Linked DNA regions of Anatilimnocola floriformis. The protein of the gene in region 2 binds, or shares a complex with, the protein of the main gene of each other region. Links are inferred from orthologs where the notes say so. Each region holds a gene or a part of one and is shown on either strand. Other genes may lie near its edges.

Region 1 (5,471 bases), on a different replicon or contig from region 2:
GCGCATCGTTGGGATGCGTGGGCAACGACGAGAACTTGCCGCGGGACAAATAGCCGCGCGAGTTCTGCTGCATGAACCCGAGCCACATCCGGTCGGGAGCGAAACCGAGAAACGTGGGCTCCATCGGATTAGTCCAAGCACCCAGCGGCGTGGCACTATTGAGCGGCGCCATGTGGAGCGAGAACGCCACGAAGCAAACCATCAGCCAGCCGCACCACAGAGCGAGGATGGAACGTCCCGCCATTTCGACGGGCAGAATGAACTTCACATGCGTCTTCGACAGGGCATCGGTGATGCCTCGGAACGCGCCGAAGAAAGCCAGGAACAATACCCACAGCGAAACCGCATCCAGAAAATACGTTCCCGAGGGGAAGTACGAATCGGCCAGTGCGGCCACCGGCTCGAAAAAGTTGGTAGCCATCAGCATGGCCAGAATCAAGCTGATGAGCGTGAGGGCATTGCTCCACAAGCCGTGCATCCACAACACGCCGGCAGTCAGCGCGAAGACGGTGAATAGGACTAATAACATGTACATGATTGGTTCAGCTTTGTAGCCACGCTCGCCAGAGCGTGGGATGAATCGAGCGTACCTGACCCACGCTCTGGCGAGCGTGGCTACAAATTCACTATTTCAAAACGCGTTGCACTTCAGGAATCGATGTAATGCCCAGCGCCACCAGCAAGATGGCTTCTTCTTGCAGCGAACGATTGCCTGCCTGACGAGCGACTTGCTTGATGACTTCCAGCTTCGGTTGCTGAACGAGCGCTTGCTTGACGCGATCGTCGAGCACCAGCATTTCGAAAATCGCCGTCCGGCCGAAGTAGCCAATGCCGCGGCACTTGGGGCAGGTGGGCGGAATTTCGTGCTTCTTCATCGTCGCCAGTTGTTCCGGCGTCGGCGGCTGATATTCGCGGTAGATCTTCTCGACGCGGCCCGGCGGAATGCCCAACTTTTGCGCCATGGCGGGTTCCAGCGGAATGGCTTGCTTGCAGCTGTCGCACAACTTGCGAATCAACCGCGTGAACAGCACCGCCTTCATCTGCTTGGCAAAGCCTGGCATCTCGGGCTTGAGCGCGAGCAATCGCAGCAGGGCATCGGGCGCATCTTTGCCGCGCAGGCTGACAATTCCCAGCCGGTTTTGATCTTCGGCTTGGATCACCAGAATATCGAGCACCGTGCCGCTCTTCACGTGCGGCACGCAGATCACTTCGGGTTGCTTGAGGAGGATTTTGGGCATCACTCCTTCGACCGTCTCACCGGCGGCCAGCACCGTTGGATTGACATTTTCGATATCGGGCTCTTTAGTCGCCGGATCGTCAATCGAGACAAAGTCGCGCAACAGCCGGTCGGTGGCTTTCAATGCGGCGACCCAGTAATTGGTCAAACCATCGCCGGGCATCGACGCAAAGGCCACGATGCCCGTGTTCCCCATGCCCAAGATTTCCTTGAGCTGATCGCGCTGCTTGTCGCGCATGCCGAGGTCTTCGAGCGAGCGAACCACCTTGGTGATGAGCAGGAACGTGACGATCGCTCGTTCGCCGGTCGGCGTGCCTTGCGTCGTGAGTTGCGTGTCGTACTTGCTGCCGCCGTATTCGACCTTGAGTTTGCCGTCCTGCTTGTTGCGGCGATCGGCGGGGTTGAGTCCCGCGACCTTCTTCAGCACGAAGAGCATGAGATCGCCCCAGGCGCGATTCATCGGCTCCTTGTCGTGAATCTTCGGCGAACCGTTGTGCCATACGCCGTCGACGTAGTACTTCACCGCCACGGCTTCGGCGGTGAAATCGAGCATCAGCTTTTCAGCTCGATTTTCGAGCGCGTCGGCGATCAGCTTTTTCGTCGGCACGTAACCGGTCGTTTGCCGCGCTTCGATCATGTTGGCCTGGTTCGCATTGGCATCTTTGCCAACCGCTTGCAGGTCGACCGCAGGGCCGAGTTCCCAGGGCTGCTTTTCCTCGACCGGCCCTTTATTGCCACGGCCGATGTTCTGCAGCGTCCGCTTCAAGTGATCGGGCGTGAGCACCTTGCGCTCGTTGGTCACCTTCTGATTGCGCAGCACAATGTAAGTAATCAGCGGCGCGAGATAAGCCGTTAAAATCAGGAAATATCCGACCAGAAAGATCGGGATGAGCATCGAGACGATGAACACACCCAAAAATGTGAACACCGCGATCGGGTTCCAAACTTCGGCGGGCATGCCGATGCTCTTGCCGAGCTCGTGCGTATCGCGACCCATCCAGTCGGTCGTAAAGGCCCACATAAAAAACGTGATCAGCAGGAACACGACCTTCCAAATGGCCAGGTTGAAACCAGGACCACGGTTGAGTTCGTGCGGACCTGGCAGGCCGGTCACATATTCGGGCGGTTGCGCGTGCGCGAGGCCGACGCCAATCAACACGATCAGCGCAGCTCCGGCACAGGGCAGAGCGCGGGACATCAAGGTGCGAATCATTAAATAATCCCAGGCTGCGACACGTTAATGCCTTTGAGGGCCATCTTCAAAGCGTCCGGGTTGGGAGCCACTTCAAAGGCCGTCGGCCGGTCGATCAAGTTGTCGTCAATCAGTTGCTTCAAACTCATGGTGAAATCTTGCATGCCGTCGGCCGCACCAATGCGGATGGCATCGGCCAGCTTGTTGTCTTGCGACTCGAGCACGATCTTCTTGATGATCGCGTTGAAGAGCATGATCTCGCAGGTCGGCACGCGCGGCACGCCGGGCTTGATGCTTTTCAGCAACTTCTGCGCGACGATCCCCTTCATATTGAAGGCGATGGCCGAACGAATCGCTTTGTGCATCGCTTCGGGGAACAAGTCGAGAATACGACCGATGGTCGACGGAGCCGAGCTGGCGTGGATCGTTCCAAACACCAAGTGGCCCGTTTCGGCGGCGTGAATGGCCGTCATGAACGTTTCTTCATCACGCATTTCGCCCACGAGCATGATGTCGGGATCTTCGCGGACCGCGTGCTTCATGCCGATCTTGAAGTCCTTCACATCGAAGCCCACTTCGCGCTGATTGATCAGCGCCTTGTCTTCGGAAAAGATGAATTCGATCGGGTCCTCGAGCGTCAGAATGTGCACGCGCTCGCGGCGGTTGATGAAGTCCAACATCGATGCGATCGTCGTCGACTTACCAGAACCGGTCACGCCGGCGAGCAGCACCATCCCTTGATCGTAAAAGCACAATTGCTCGATCGACGGCGGCAGAAAGAGACCTTCGAAGTTCGGAATCTTGTTGCTAATACGACGCGCGACCATACCCATGCAGCCGTTCTGCTGCAGCAAGTTCACGCGGAACCGCCACCGCACGCCGTCGACATCGCAGCTGTGCGAAAAGTCGGCGCCGCCTTCATCGTCATAGATGCGACGATTGCGGTCGTTCATCATCGGCACGAGGAGCTTGGCCATTTCGATCCGCTCGATATTCGGATGATTCAGCGGCCGCAGTTCGTTGCGAACACGGATCATCGGCGGCCGACCGACCTTCATGTGCAAGTCGGAGCCCTCGAACTTGACCAGCGCGCGAAAGAACTTGTCGACTTCGAGATCATGCGTCTCGACCGACATTTTTTTGATCAGGTCATCGATCGACGGTGCGGCAGCCGGTGGACCGGAAGGTGCGGGCGTTGGTGAATGGCTCATTTCGAATATCCTCTCTGTTCTGTTCGTTCCGAAGCCTGGCGTTCGCCAAGTCCGTCGTAGCCTGCTACAACCTCACCGGCACTCCGCGCCCGGCCATGATTTCTTTTGTCTGACGAATCGTGTACTCACCGAAGTGGAAGATGCTCGCCGCGAGCGCCGCATCGGCCCGGCCGATGGTGATGGCATCGGCGAGGTGCTCGGGCTTACCCGCGCCGCCGCTGGCCACGACGGGAATCGACACCGCATCGCTCACGGCCCGCGTAATTTCCAAATCGTAGCCGTCCTTAGTGCCGTCGCAATCCATGCTGGTCAGAACGATCTCGCCGGCGCCAAGCGCTTCAACTTCTTTGGCCCACGCGACCGCTTCGAGCCCCGTGGGAGTGCGGCCGCCGTTGATGTGGACTTCCCAGATGCAATCGGAAGCAGGGAGGCGAGAGGCGGGAGACGCGAGGTGAGGGCCTGCATTTCCCCCGTCTCTCGACTCTCGTCTCTCGACTCCTGGCCGCGGCACGCGCTTCGGGTCGATGTTGACCACAATGCACTGATTGCCAAACCGCTTGGCCGCGGCCCGGACAAACTCCGGGTCCTTGCAAGCTGCCGAGTTGATCGAGACCTTATCACTGCCGGCGTTGAGCAGGGCGCGAATGTCTTCCAGCGTGCGAATGCCGCCGCCAACGGTTAGCGGCATGAAGACTTGTTCTGCCGTCCGGCGAACGACATCGAGCATGATGCCGCGCTCTTCATGGCTGGCCGTGATATCGAGGAAGACGAGCTCATCGGCGCCTTCTTGTTCGTAACGGCGGGCCACTTCGACGGGATCGCCGGCGTCGCGCAGCTGCAGGAAGTTCGTTCCCTTTACGACCCGGCCAAGCTTGACATCAAGACAGGGAATGACACGTTTAGCGAGCATGCACGATCGGCTGACTGTAGATTAGCTGGCGAAAAGTGAGCCGCGAGCACTGCCGACAAAGACCCAGGCAGAATCTGGCTCAAAAACCTACTCTAAACACTGACATGGCAAGGGTCAACGCAATGACTCGCGCTGGGCTCCGCGGGTTCGCCGTTTTCCTCGCTGCACACCGGCGGTCACACGCTAACGTAATCTTCAGCTTGGCTCCGCTCTGCCCGACGAACGCTGTGGAGTGCCTGGACAACGACAAGCACTTTTAGCCGCCCGCCGCCTGCTCCCATGGCCTGCGGTCGGCCGCTATCATGACTTCCAGCTTCGCGCTCGGGTTCTTTAACTCCAGGATCCTGGAAGGAAATAACAACATGTCGTTCGACCCCAACAGCCCCAATCCCTACGCTGCTTCGTCGACGCAGCCCACCACTCCGAAAAAATCGAACACGCTGCTGTATGTGCTCCTGGGCGTGGGCGGCGTTTTACTTCTGAGCTGTGCAGGCTGCATCGGACTCGGCGTGTATGGCTTTGGCCAGATCGGCAATGTTCTCACCCCAAAGATCCAGCCGCAATTGCAAGCCGACCCGGTCGTGCAAGAGCACATCGGGAACATGACCCAATGTGAGTGGACGATCACGGGCCTGGTTCAGGAAGTGGAAAAGAACAAGGCCCGCCACGCCGGTCGTGATTCGGCGTTCAAAGTGAAGGGGGACAAAGGCGAAGGCTTGGTCGTCGGCAAGTTGGAGCCAAACGGAGAAAATCCACGGCTCATAAATGCCGAGCTGGTTTTACCCAACGGCGAGTTCCACAAGCTATCTCAGTGAGTTTTTAGGGCCGACTTTTATCACGTTCTTTGCTAACCATCTTTGCTTAACCTCCCATGCTCGGCGCCACGCTCGACCTTCCCGCGTATCTCGAACGTCTCCAAAC
Region 2 (8,180 bases):
GCGAGGTTTGAAGGGGCGGGCGTTAGCGCGGCGGGTTGGACCGAAATCGCGGGGGTGATATTTCGTTATATCTTGAGTGTGATATTGCAGCCACAAATCGTCGCAAGCTGTTGTCTGGAAAGTCGTTGGGGAGCGTTTTGGAAATTGCATTCCCTGTTATAAAAGAGCCCCTTGGAATGAGGGGGTTGGTGGTTGATGCCGAGGTGAATTGTGGGTAGTTGGCGGGCGGGCGATGGGAATGGAGAGAGGGAGTTAGGTCGATTTGGGTTGACGTAACTTTGCGCAGGAGAAGTCTAGTTGCGGGTTAGCCCCTCACCCCGGCCCTCTCCCCGGAGTACTGAGGAGAGGGAGTGAGGAAGAGACGTCGCCTGAAGGCGGGACTACAGTTAAGCAAAATGCTCGGCGATTTTGCGGCGTAGGAAGGCCAGCGACTCGGCCATTTCACCCATGCCGTTCATGCCGTCTTCGATGCTGATCCAGCCGGTGTAATGGTGTTGGGCGAGAATGCGGAAGATCGTGTCGTAGTCGTTCAAGCCGCGGCCAGTCACGCCGTGGCGGAGGTTCGGCGAGTAGCCGAGTGTGCCGTCGTTTTGCTTCAGCTCGGCGAGGGTCGTGCCCTCGGCGAGGAAGCGATCGCTGGCGTGCATGCTGACGACGCGGTCGGCGATGTGCCGCAGCAGGTCGAGCGGGTCATCGCCGGCGACGATGGCGTTCGACGGGTCGTACTGCACGCCGAAGTGCTTGCGCTCGGAGATCGCGGAGACGAGTTCGAGGAAGACGTCCTGCTTCTGCGCGAATTCGGGATACTTCCAAAAGCCGTCTTTGTAATGGTTCTCGATGCCGAGAATCACGTCGTGTTCACGGGCGATGGGAATCAACTGCTCGATGCATTCGACGACCCAGCCGATTCCTTGTTGGCGGGCGACCTCGGGATAGCGCTGGCCGCTCAGCACGCGACAAACAGCGCCGGCACCGCCAAGGCGTTTCGTTACTTCGATCAGTTGGATATGTTTGTCGACGGCCCGTTTTCGCGCGTCCGCATCAGGATTGGTGAAGTCGGGCGAGCAGCAGAGCATCGGCATTCGTCGGCCGGTGGCTTCGATGGCAGCGCCGACGGAGTCGAGATAGGCGGGCTCGAGGCTGCGGAAAAAGCCGTCGTACATCTCGAGGCCGTCGGCATCGAGTTGCCGCGATTGCTCGATCCATTCAAAGACCGTCATCGTCGGCTGCGGGCCGGCGATTTGTTCGAGATAGCACTTGGGGAAAGCAGAGATGCGGGGTTGCATGAATGAGTAGGTCGGCAGTGCAGTGCCGGACGAATGCGGGTGTGTGAGCGCGAAGGCGCGGGAACGCATTTGTCTGGCACTGAAGTGCCTGACCTACACAGGATACAAAGAAACGGGGCGAGTTACTTCGGCAACTTATACTTCGCCTTGAACACGCCGTCGGCCCGTTGTTGCGAGCATTGCGGATGTTCGCCCGATTTGCTGTACGAAGCTTTGCCGCAGACGGGGCACAGATTGGGGATCAGGGCGCGAAAGACAGGCGTTGGCTTTTTCTCACTCACAACAGTTCTCCCGATCGGCGGCAGCGAGTTCGGCGCGGCGCCAGGACTTCAAGGGGCTGTGTGAATGGGCACGCTCTGAGTGAGCTGCGCGGCATGGCGTGGCGAAGACCAGTCAATGCCAGGCGGTTCTTAGTCTTCCAAGCCAAGAGGTTGCGAAATGTAGCGCCGAAAACCGAATTTTTGCGGCGTTTGACATCTGGAATGATGACTTCAGTCTCCCTCACCCAGGCTGACAGCACAACTTGCAAATGAGTTTGCGGCGAATTATTCCCGAAATCGGTCCTGGGAAATGGCAATTGTGCTGGGCAGCGGCTTCCGGGGCTGCTACAAACGGGGTAGTCGGTCTGACGACCAAAGCGCTGCGGGCCATTTTCTGTCCTTGTTCGCCGCCCCTTGCTTCGCCCTTCCCACTTGGCGGACCACCACGCTGGTTCTCTTTCTTTTGGCCCAGAAAGCACTTCGAAGGGCCCTCGTTAGGTTTGCAGGAATTGTATTGTGGCAATGCGTTTGTATGTCGGTAATCTCAGCTACAGCACCACCAATGAATCGCTCGAACAACTGTTCAGCGAATTCGGTCAGGTGAAGAGCGCCCAAGTGGTCATGGATCGCGACACCGGTCGCAGCAAGGGTTTCGGCTTCGTCGAAATGTCGGATAACAGCCAGGCCCAGGCTGCGATCAACGGCCTCAACTCGAAGGACGTCGATGGACGTTCGTTGACCGTCAACGAAGCTCGCCCGCGTGAAGAACGCAGTGGCGGCGGCGGTGGTGGTTACGGTGGTGGCGGCGGCGGCCGTGGTGGTCGCGGTGGCGGTGGCGGCGGCTACGGTGGTGGTGGCGGCGGTGGCGGCGGCTACGGTGGTGGCGGCGGCGGTCGTCGTTACTAAATCGACTGCTGTCGACATCGACTACGGTCGACGATCAATACTCGACTTCGGTCGACGATAAACACGTTTTGATAACCGAGAACGCAGCCCTGGCTGCGTTCTCTTCTTCTTTCGCGCTCCGAAAGTAACTATGCCCCAAAAAAGACGCGCTCCGCAGCCGAATAAACGACAACAGGCGACTCGCCCACCGTCCGACACTCGCCGACATTCACTGGCTTCCATCATTCCGTCTGAGCCCGTGGCTCCCACGGTTTACGGCAAGGCCATCATCATCGCCGAAGACTCCGCGAAGAAGACCTTTCACTTTCACGGCGGTGCGTGGGTCGAATATCCCGAATCGATCGCCGAGTGCCGTCGGACTTGCCTGGTGAAGGAACTGCCGCAAAAGCTGAACAACATGACGCGCTACGAAGTGCGCCGCCCCGAGTAACTTTGGCTGACCCGAGGCTTTCGTACTGCGCGGTGAACCATGGAATTCTTGAAGCGACTCCAGAATTGGTTCAGCCGCGCCGGTCGCGACGAAAATCTCATGAGCAAGGCCATGACCCTGGCCAACGAAAAGCAGCCTGAGGAAGCGATCAAACTCTACACCGAGCTAATGCGCTCGACGACGGCCAGCAGCGAAACGAAAGCCCGGGCCCTTTTCAATCGCGCCCTGGCTCATTCTTCTCGCAAGGACGACACGCAAGCTGTCGCCGATCTCAAGCAGTTGACCGCGATGACCGACATTCCCGAAAACGTTCGGAATGCCGCCCGCACGCAGTTGGTTCGCATTCAAAATCGCAGTGTGGCTTAGTTGCCGTTTGCACTCGCATAAATCGCAGCTACGGCGGCGAACCTGGCGAGCGAGCGAAGTGTCCCAAGGTTGCAGCCAATCTGCGCGCGAGTAAAATTTGTCGGTAAGCGAGTCGCGCCGTGGCTCGCAATGTTTCGGCACTAACAAAGAAAGCTTCGCATGAGCCGCGTGGCCATCATCGATTACCAGATGGGGAATTTGCGGAGCGTGCAGAAGGGCTTTGAACGCGTCGGCGTCGCTGCCGAAATCGTCGCCGATCCGCGGCAAATTGGCCCGGCCGACAAAATCGTCCTTCCCGGCGTTGGCGCGTTTGGCGATGCGATTGCCGAGCTCCGCCGCCGCGACTTTGTGCCGCTCATTCGCGACGCCGTTGCCGCGAATCAGCCGTTTTTGGGCATTTGCCTTGGTTTGCAGATGCTCTTTGATGTGGGCTACGAGGGTGGTGAGCACGAAGGGCTCGGCATTCTTCGCGGCAAGGTGCAGCGATTCGATCTGCCGCACGAATTCAAAGTGCCGCACATGGGCTGGAACAAAGGCCGCATCTTGCAGCCCGCGCCGGTGCTGAGCGAAACGGCTCAGGACACGTTTTTCTACTTCGTCCACTCGTACTACGTGGCGCCCGAAGATCGCAACATCGTCGCCATCGAAGCCGATTACGGCGGTCCGTTCTGCGCTGCGGTGTGGAAGGACAATCTCTTTGCCACGCAGTTTCACCCGGAAAAGAGCCAAGCCGACGGACTGAAATTGCTGAAGAATTTTGCCGCGTTGCCAGTTGCGGCGGCAGTTTAAATGACGAGCACGGCAATTCCGGCGCGATTGCAGCAGATGTTGCAAAGCTCGCTGCAACATGTTGGCAGCGAGCAGGAACGGCAGGAACTTTCGGCCGTTGTGCTCGCGGTTGCCGACGCGGCGTGGCGCGGCTGGATTGGTCAGCGCACAGCGGAAGATAATCGCCAAGAGCACGAATTTGTGGTGCTCGACAATTTTCTCCGCATCGCTGCAGGGGAACCGCTGACGACGACGGACAAGCGCGCGGGCATTGCGTTCGTGTTCTTTCACGACGCTGCGTTCATTCATCGCATCACTGAACTTGAGATTCGCGCCGCAGCCGATGAAGCAAGTCGTGTGCGGCTGCTGGGACTCAAAGCCCAACAGCGCGAACGGCACATGGCCGAAGGAGCGGCGAATGCGCGCGAGGTTTTGCCCACGGTGACTTCTGGCGGTCAGCCACTTTTGAATGCCACCGAGATCGAGCGGTGTGCAGATTTGATCGCCCGGCATGACGCGTGGAAACTTGGTCAGCCTTGGCCCTTGAGTGACGACCGGTTGGCGCTGGCCTGCGTCGAAGCCGACGCGCTGTGGCCGCTCCATCCGCTGGGCGTCTTGGCCGATCTGGAACGTCCGACCGAAACCGGCGTCCCGACCGGCGACTCTGGCGATCCGCAGCAATGGCAACGACTGGTGGCCAACAGCAGCGTGACCCTGCGGGAGTTCCGCACCAATTGGGATCACCTGCCGGCGGACAAGTGTTACGGCGAGACGATCTTCCGCACGGCGGTGGGGCAGGAGATTTATCGGAGTTGGGCGGAATTTTGGCGGTTGGGCTGAGGTCGCCATGAACCCGGCCGGAGGGTCGTAGCGAATATCGGGAATAGGCAGGCGGTGGCGCGACGAATCGTTGAGTTGCCCACGGTTCGAAAAATGGCGTTTGCTAGGAGTTCGCCCAGGCGGGAACTATACTAAACGGCTGCATTTTTGTTTCTGGCGGAATGTCGTCGATGGTCCCTATGAAAAACCTTCGCTTTGCCTTGGCTTGCCTGGCATTTCTCGTGCTGGGAATCGCGTTGCTGCAGGTTCCTGCGCTGGCTCAGCAGCGGCGTCTTGCGCCGGGCGTGCTCACGACCATTCCGCCGGCCCCCGAAGACGTCGAAATGTTCAGCGGGCCGCGGCCACTCGTCGAAGTGCTCGCGATTCCCGATCTCGACTACAAGCCCAATCTAAGCCCCAAGAGCAACACCGCTTTTGAACGGGCCAAGGTCAGCATTCTGCGGCGAACGATTTGGAACCTCGAGTTCTCGTTCAAGCCGTTCCGCATGGTCGAAGTCGAAATGCCCCAAGCCAACGGCAAGATTCAGAAGAAGCTGATTTGGTACATGGTTTATAAGGTGAAGAACAACGGCGGACATTGGAAGCCGGCTAAGAAGCCACTCGAACCTAAATTCAACCGCCCACATGAAGTGGAAGGAAAGGAAACGACGAACACGATCAATGTGCTCGGTAAGGAAACCGACGAGTTGCGGTTCTTTCCGCACTTTGTGCTCGATGCGGTCGAGTTCAACAAGCAATATCTCGATCGGGTCATTCCCGCCGCGATGGGGCCGATTCGGGCCCGCGAGTTTCCCGGCGACAACAAGACGCCGCTGTACGATTCGCAGTCGATCACCGAAGTGGCCATTCCCGTCAGCACGCCCGATTCGGACAAGAGCGTGTGGGGCGTCGTGATGTGGGAAGATGTCGATCCGCGGACCGATTACTTCAGCATCTACATTCAAGGACTGACGAACGCCTATCAATACGAAGATCCAGCCGGCAAGTTCAAGGCCGGCGATGTCCCCGGCAGTGCTCGCCAGACGAGCCTGAAGACGCTGCGGCTGAACTTTTGGCGGCCTGGCGATGCCATCGCCGAGAACGAAGGGGAAGTTCGCTACGGCATGCGGATCGATGCCGATGCCGCCGAGCAAGCTAAGGTGTTTGGCCTGTTCAAAGCCAACGAGCGACTCGACTCGGAATGGATCTATCGGCCTCTTTTGGGCTCAAAAGCGCCTTGATCACGGAGCGTCGGTCCGGTAAACTCTTGGATTCCCCGGCTTTTAGTGCCGTTGTCACGATCTGCGTGGCTAGTCACTGGTCGGCCTATCTCTTAGCAGTTTAACGGTTTACGTCGCAGGATTTTCGTCATGGCACATAAGAAGGGTCAAGGCTCTACCAGCAACGGTCGCGATTCGAATCCGCAAATGCGCGGTGTGAAGAAGTTCGGCGGCGAAAAGGTAATTGCTGGTAATATTCTCGTTCGTCAGTGCGGCACGGTGTTCCGCGCCGGTCGCAACGTCGGCCAGGGCAAGGACTACACGCTGTTCGCTCTCGTCGAAGGCGTGGTCAAGTTCGATCAAGACAGCCGGCGCATCAACGTCGACGTCGCCACGAACTAACGTTCGTCACGTCGGTCTCTGATAGTGAAGCATGGAAGGCTCGCGCTAGCGCGGGCCTTTGTTTTTTGGGGTGTCCAAAATCCTCTACTCACTATTTTCTCCTCTCGACTTTCACTGGTGAACCACGAAAGTCGAGAGGAGATAGTTGCAAGTAGATTTTAGCTGGATGACGGTTCGGCTGAGAAAGTAAACGAGTGAGTGAGTTATGTTTGTCGACCGCGTTCAGATTGAAATCCAAGCCGGCAAGGGCGGCAACGGCTGCATGAGCTTTCGCCGCGAGAAGTACGTCCCGAAGGGTGGTCCCGACGGTGGCGATGGCGGCAAGGGTGGCAGCATCATCATTGTGGCCAAGGACGGCGTGAATAACCTCTCGGGGTTTTCGCACCAGAAGTTTTGGAAGGCCCCGAGTGGCGCCCACGGCAGCGGCTCGAACAAAGCGGGCAAAGACGGCCACGACATGATCCTGGAAGTGCCGACCGGCACCCTGATCATCGACGCCAAGAACGACTTCATCATTCGCGACATGACGACCGATGGCGACACCATCATCGCGGCCCGCGGCGGTGAAGCCGGCAAAGGAAACACGCGGTTCAAGACCTCGACCAATCGCGCTCCGCGCGATCATACGCCCGGCGGCGAAGGCGAAAAACGCGAGCTGCTGCTCGAGCTGAAGGTGATCGCCGATGTCGGCATCATCGGCATGCCGAACGCCGGTAAGAGCACGCTCCTGAGTCGCCTGACGAAGGCCCGGCCCGCGATTGCCGATTATCCGTTCACCACGAAGTTTCCCAACCTCGGCATGGTGCAGGTCAGCTTCGATCGGCACTTTGTGATGGCCGATATTCCCGGGCTGATCGAAGGCGCGAGCCACGGTGCTGGTCTCGGCCATGAGTTTCTCCGGCACATCGAACGGGCCGGCATTCTCGTCCATCTCGTCGAGCCATTTCCGGTCGATGGGAGCGATCCGATCTCGAATTACCGGGCCATTCGCGAAGAGTTGGTGCAATACGACGCTCGCCTCGGCGAACGGCCTGAGATTGTCGCCGTGACGAAGTGCGAGCTGCCGGAAGCGAATGAAATTCGCGATAAGCTGGCCGCGGAAATCGGTCAGCCAGTGCATCTCATCTCGGCCGTGACCGGCGAGAGCTTGAACCTGGTGATGCGGGCCGTGACCGAGGCCCTGGATGCCCGCGATGCGGCGGCACGTGAAGCTGCTGCTCGCGAAAACGCTCCCCAAGAAAGTGTCGCCCGGAGTGAGGCATGAGCCTGCCTAGCCGCAGCGAAGATTCGTTGCTGGCCGTCGACATTGGCAACAGCTTCGCCAAGCTCGGGCTGTTTCCGTCGGCGAACGTTGCCGCGGCGAACCTGCCGTCACCGACGGTTGTCTTTGATTTTGCGACCGCCGAGGGGCCGGCGGTTTCTTTGCTCGAAAATCTGCCGATCGAAACGCTTCGCTGGCGAGTGAGCAGCGTGAATCGCGCGGGCTTTCAAAAGCTGGCTCAGTTCGTTCGCCAGCACCGGCCCGCAGATGATTTTCAGCAGCTGAGCTACCGCGACCTGCCAATCGAAGTCCTGGTCGATGAGCCCGACAAAGTGGGACTCGATCGCCTGGCCGCTGCAGTGGCTGCCAATGTGCTGCGACCGTCGAACACGCCCGCCATCGTCGTGGGAGCTGGTACCGCCGTGACGGTGAACCTGATCAGCGAGACCGGCGCGTTCCTGG

What was found. The genes of interacting proteins can lie anywhere in the genome.
Region 1: the proteins of hisH (region 2) and hisF are in contact, whole or in part, in a crystal structure (PDB 6RU0), measured with the Thermotoga maritima proteins. The link is inferred for Anatilimnocola floriformis from one-to-one orthologs. Residues at the interface, in WP_004080484.1 of Thermotoga maritima: Asn15, Arg18, Arg22, Arg117, Leu118, Pro119, His120, Met121, Gly122, Trp123, Asn124, Asn134, Gly135, Tyr136, Tyr138, Val140, Tyr158, Glu180, Lys181, Ser182, Ser183, Lys184, Ile185; in WP_004080486.1 of Thermotoga maritima: Met1, Leu2, Ala3, Arg5, Ser40, Glu41, Asp45, Glu46, Ala70, Glu71, Ile73, Asp74, Ile75, Pro76, Phe77, Asp98, Lys99, Ser122, Gln123, Glu161, Thr195, Leu196, Asn247, Arg249, Glu251.

Annotation. Positions count from the first base shown.
Region 1 is NZ_JAMLFW010000002.1:280,930-286,400, forward strand. Bases 2,628-5,471 are described here. They hold hisF (imidazole glycerol phosphate synthase subunit HisF), read right to left. Parts: upstream 4,551-5,471; coding sequence 3,705-4,550; downstream 2,628-3,704. Other genes in these bases: M9Q49_RS25855 (type IV pilus twitching motility protein PilT), read right to left, coding at 2,628-3,640; M9Q49_RS25865 (hypothetical protein), read left to right, coding at 4,913-5,365; M9Q49_RS25870 (SIS domain-containing protein), read left to right, coding at 5,422-5,471. In the rest of the region: M9Q49_RS25845 (hypothetical protein), read right to left, coding at 1-535; M9Q49_RS25850 (ATPase, T2SS/T4P/T4SS family), read right to left, coding at 627-2,450; more of M9Q49_RS25855, read right to left, coding at 2,450-2,627.
Region 2 is NZ_JAMLFW010000001.1:6,190,152-6,198,331, reverse strand. The notes cover bases 2,297-5,222. They hold hisH (imidazole glycerol phosphate synthase subunit HisH), read left to right. Parts: upstream 2,297-3,407; coding sequence 3,408-4,037; downstream 4,038-5,222. Other genes in these bases: M9Q49_RS24560 (hypothetical protein), read left to right, coding at 5,036-5,222; M9Q49_RS24565 (hypothetical protein), read left to right, coding at 4,038-4,856; M9Q49_RS24575 (hypothetical protein), read left to right, coding at 2,922-3,248; M9Q49_RS24580 (hypothetical protein), read left to right, coding at 2,691-2,882; M9Q49_RS35545 (RNA recognition motif domain-containing protein), read left to right, coding at 2,297-2,452. Also shown: M9Q49_RS24595 (sugar phosphate isomerase/epimerase family protein), read right to left, coding at 387-1,355; M9Q49_RS24590 (hypothetical protein), read right to left, coding at 1,409-1,567; more of M9Q49_RS35545, read left to right, coding at 2,069-2,296; more of M9Q49_RS24560, read left to right, coding at 5,223-6,076; rpmA (50S ribosomal protein L27), read left to right, coding at 6,206-6,457; M9Q49_RS24545 (type III pantothenate kinase), read left to right, coding at 7,718-8,180. UniProt on the Escherichia coli protein: IGPS catalyzes the conversion of PRFAR and glutamine to IGP, AICAR and glutamate. The HisH subunit catalyzes the hydrolysis of glutamine to glutamate and ammonia as part of the synthesis of IGP and AICAR.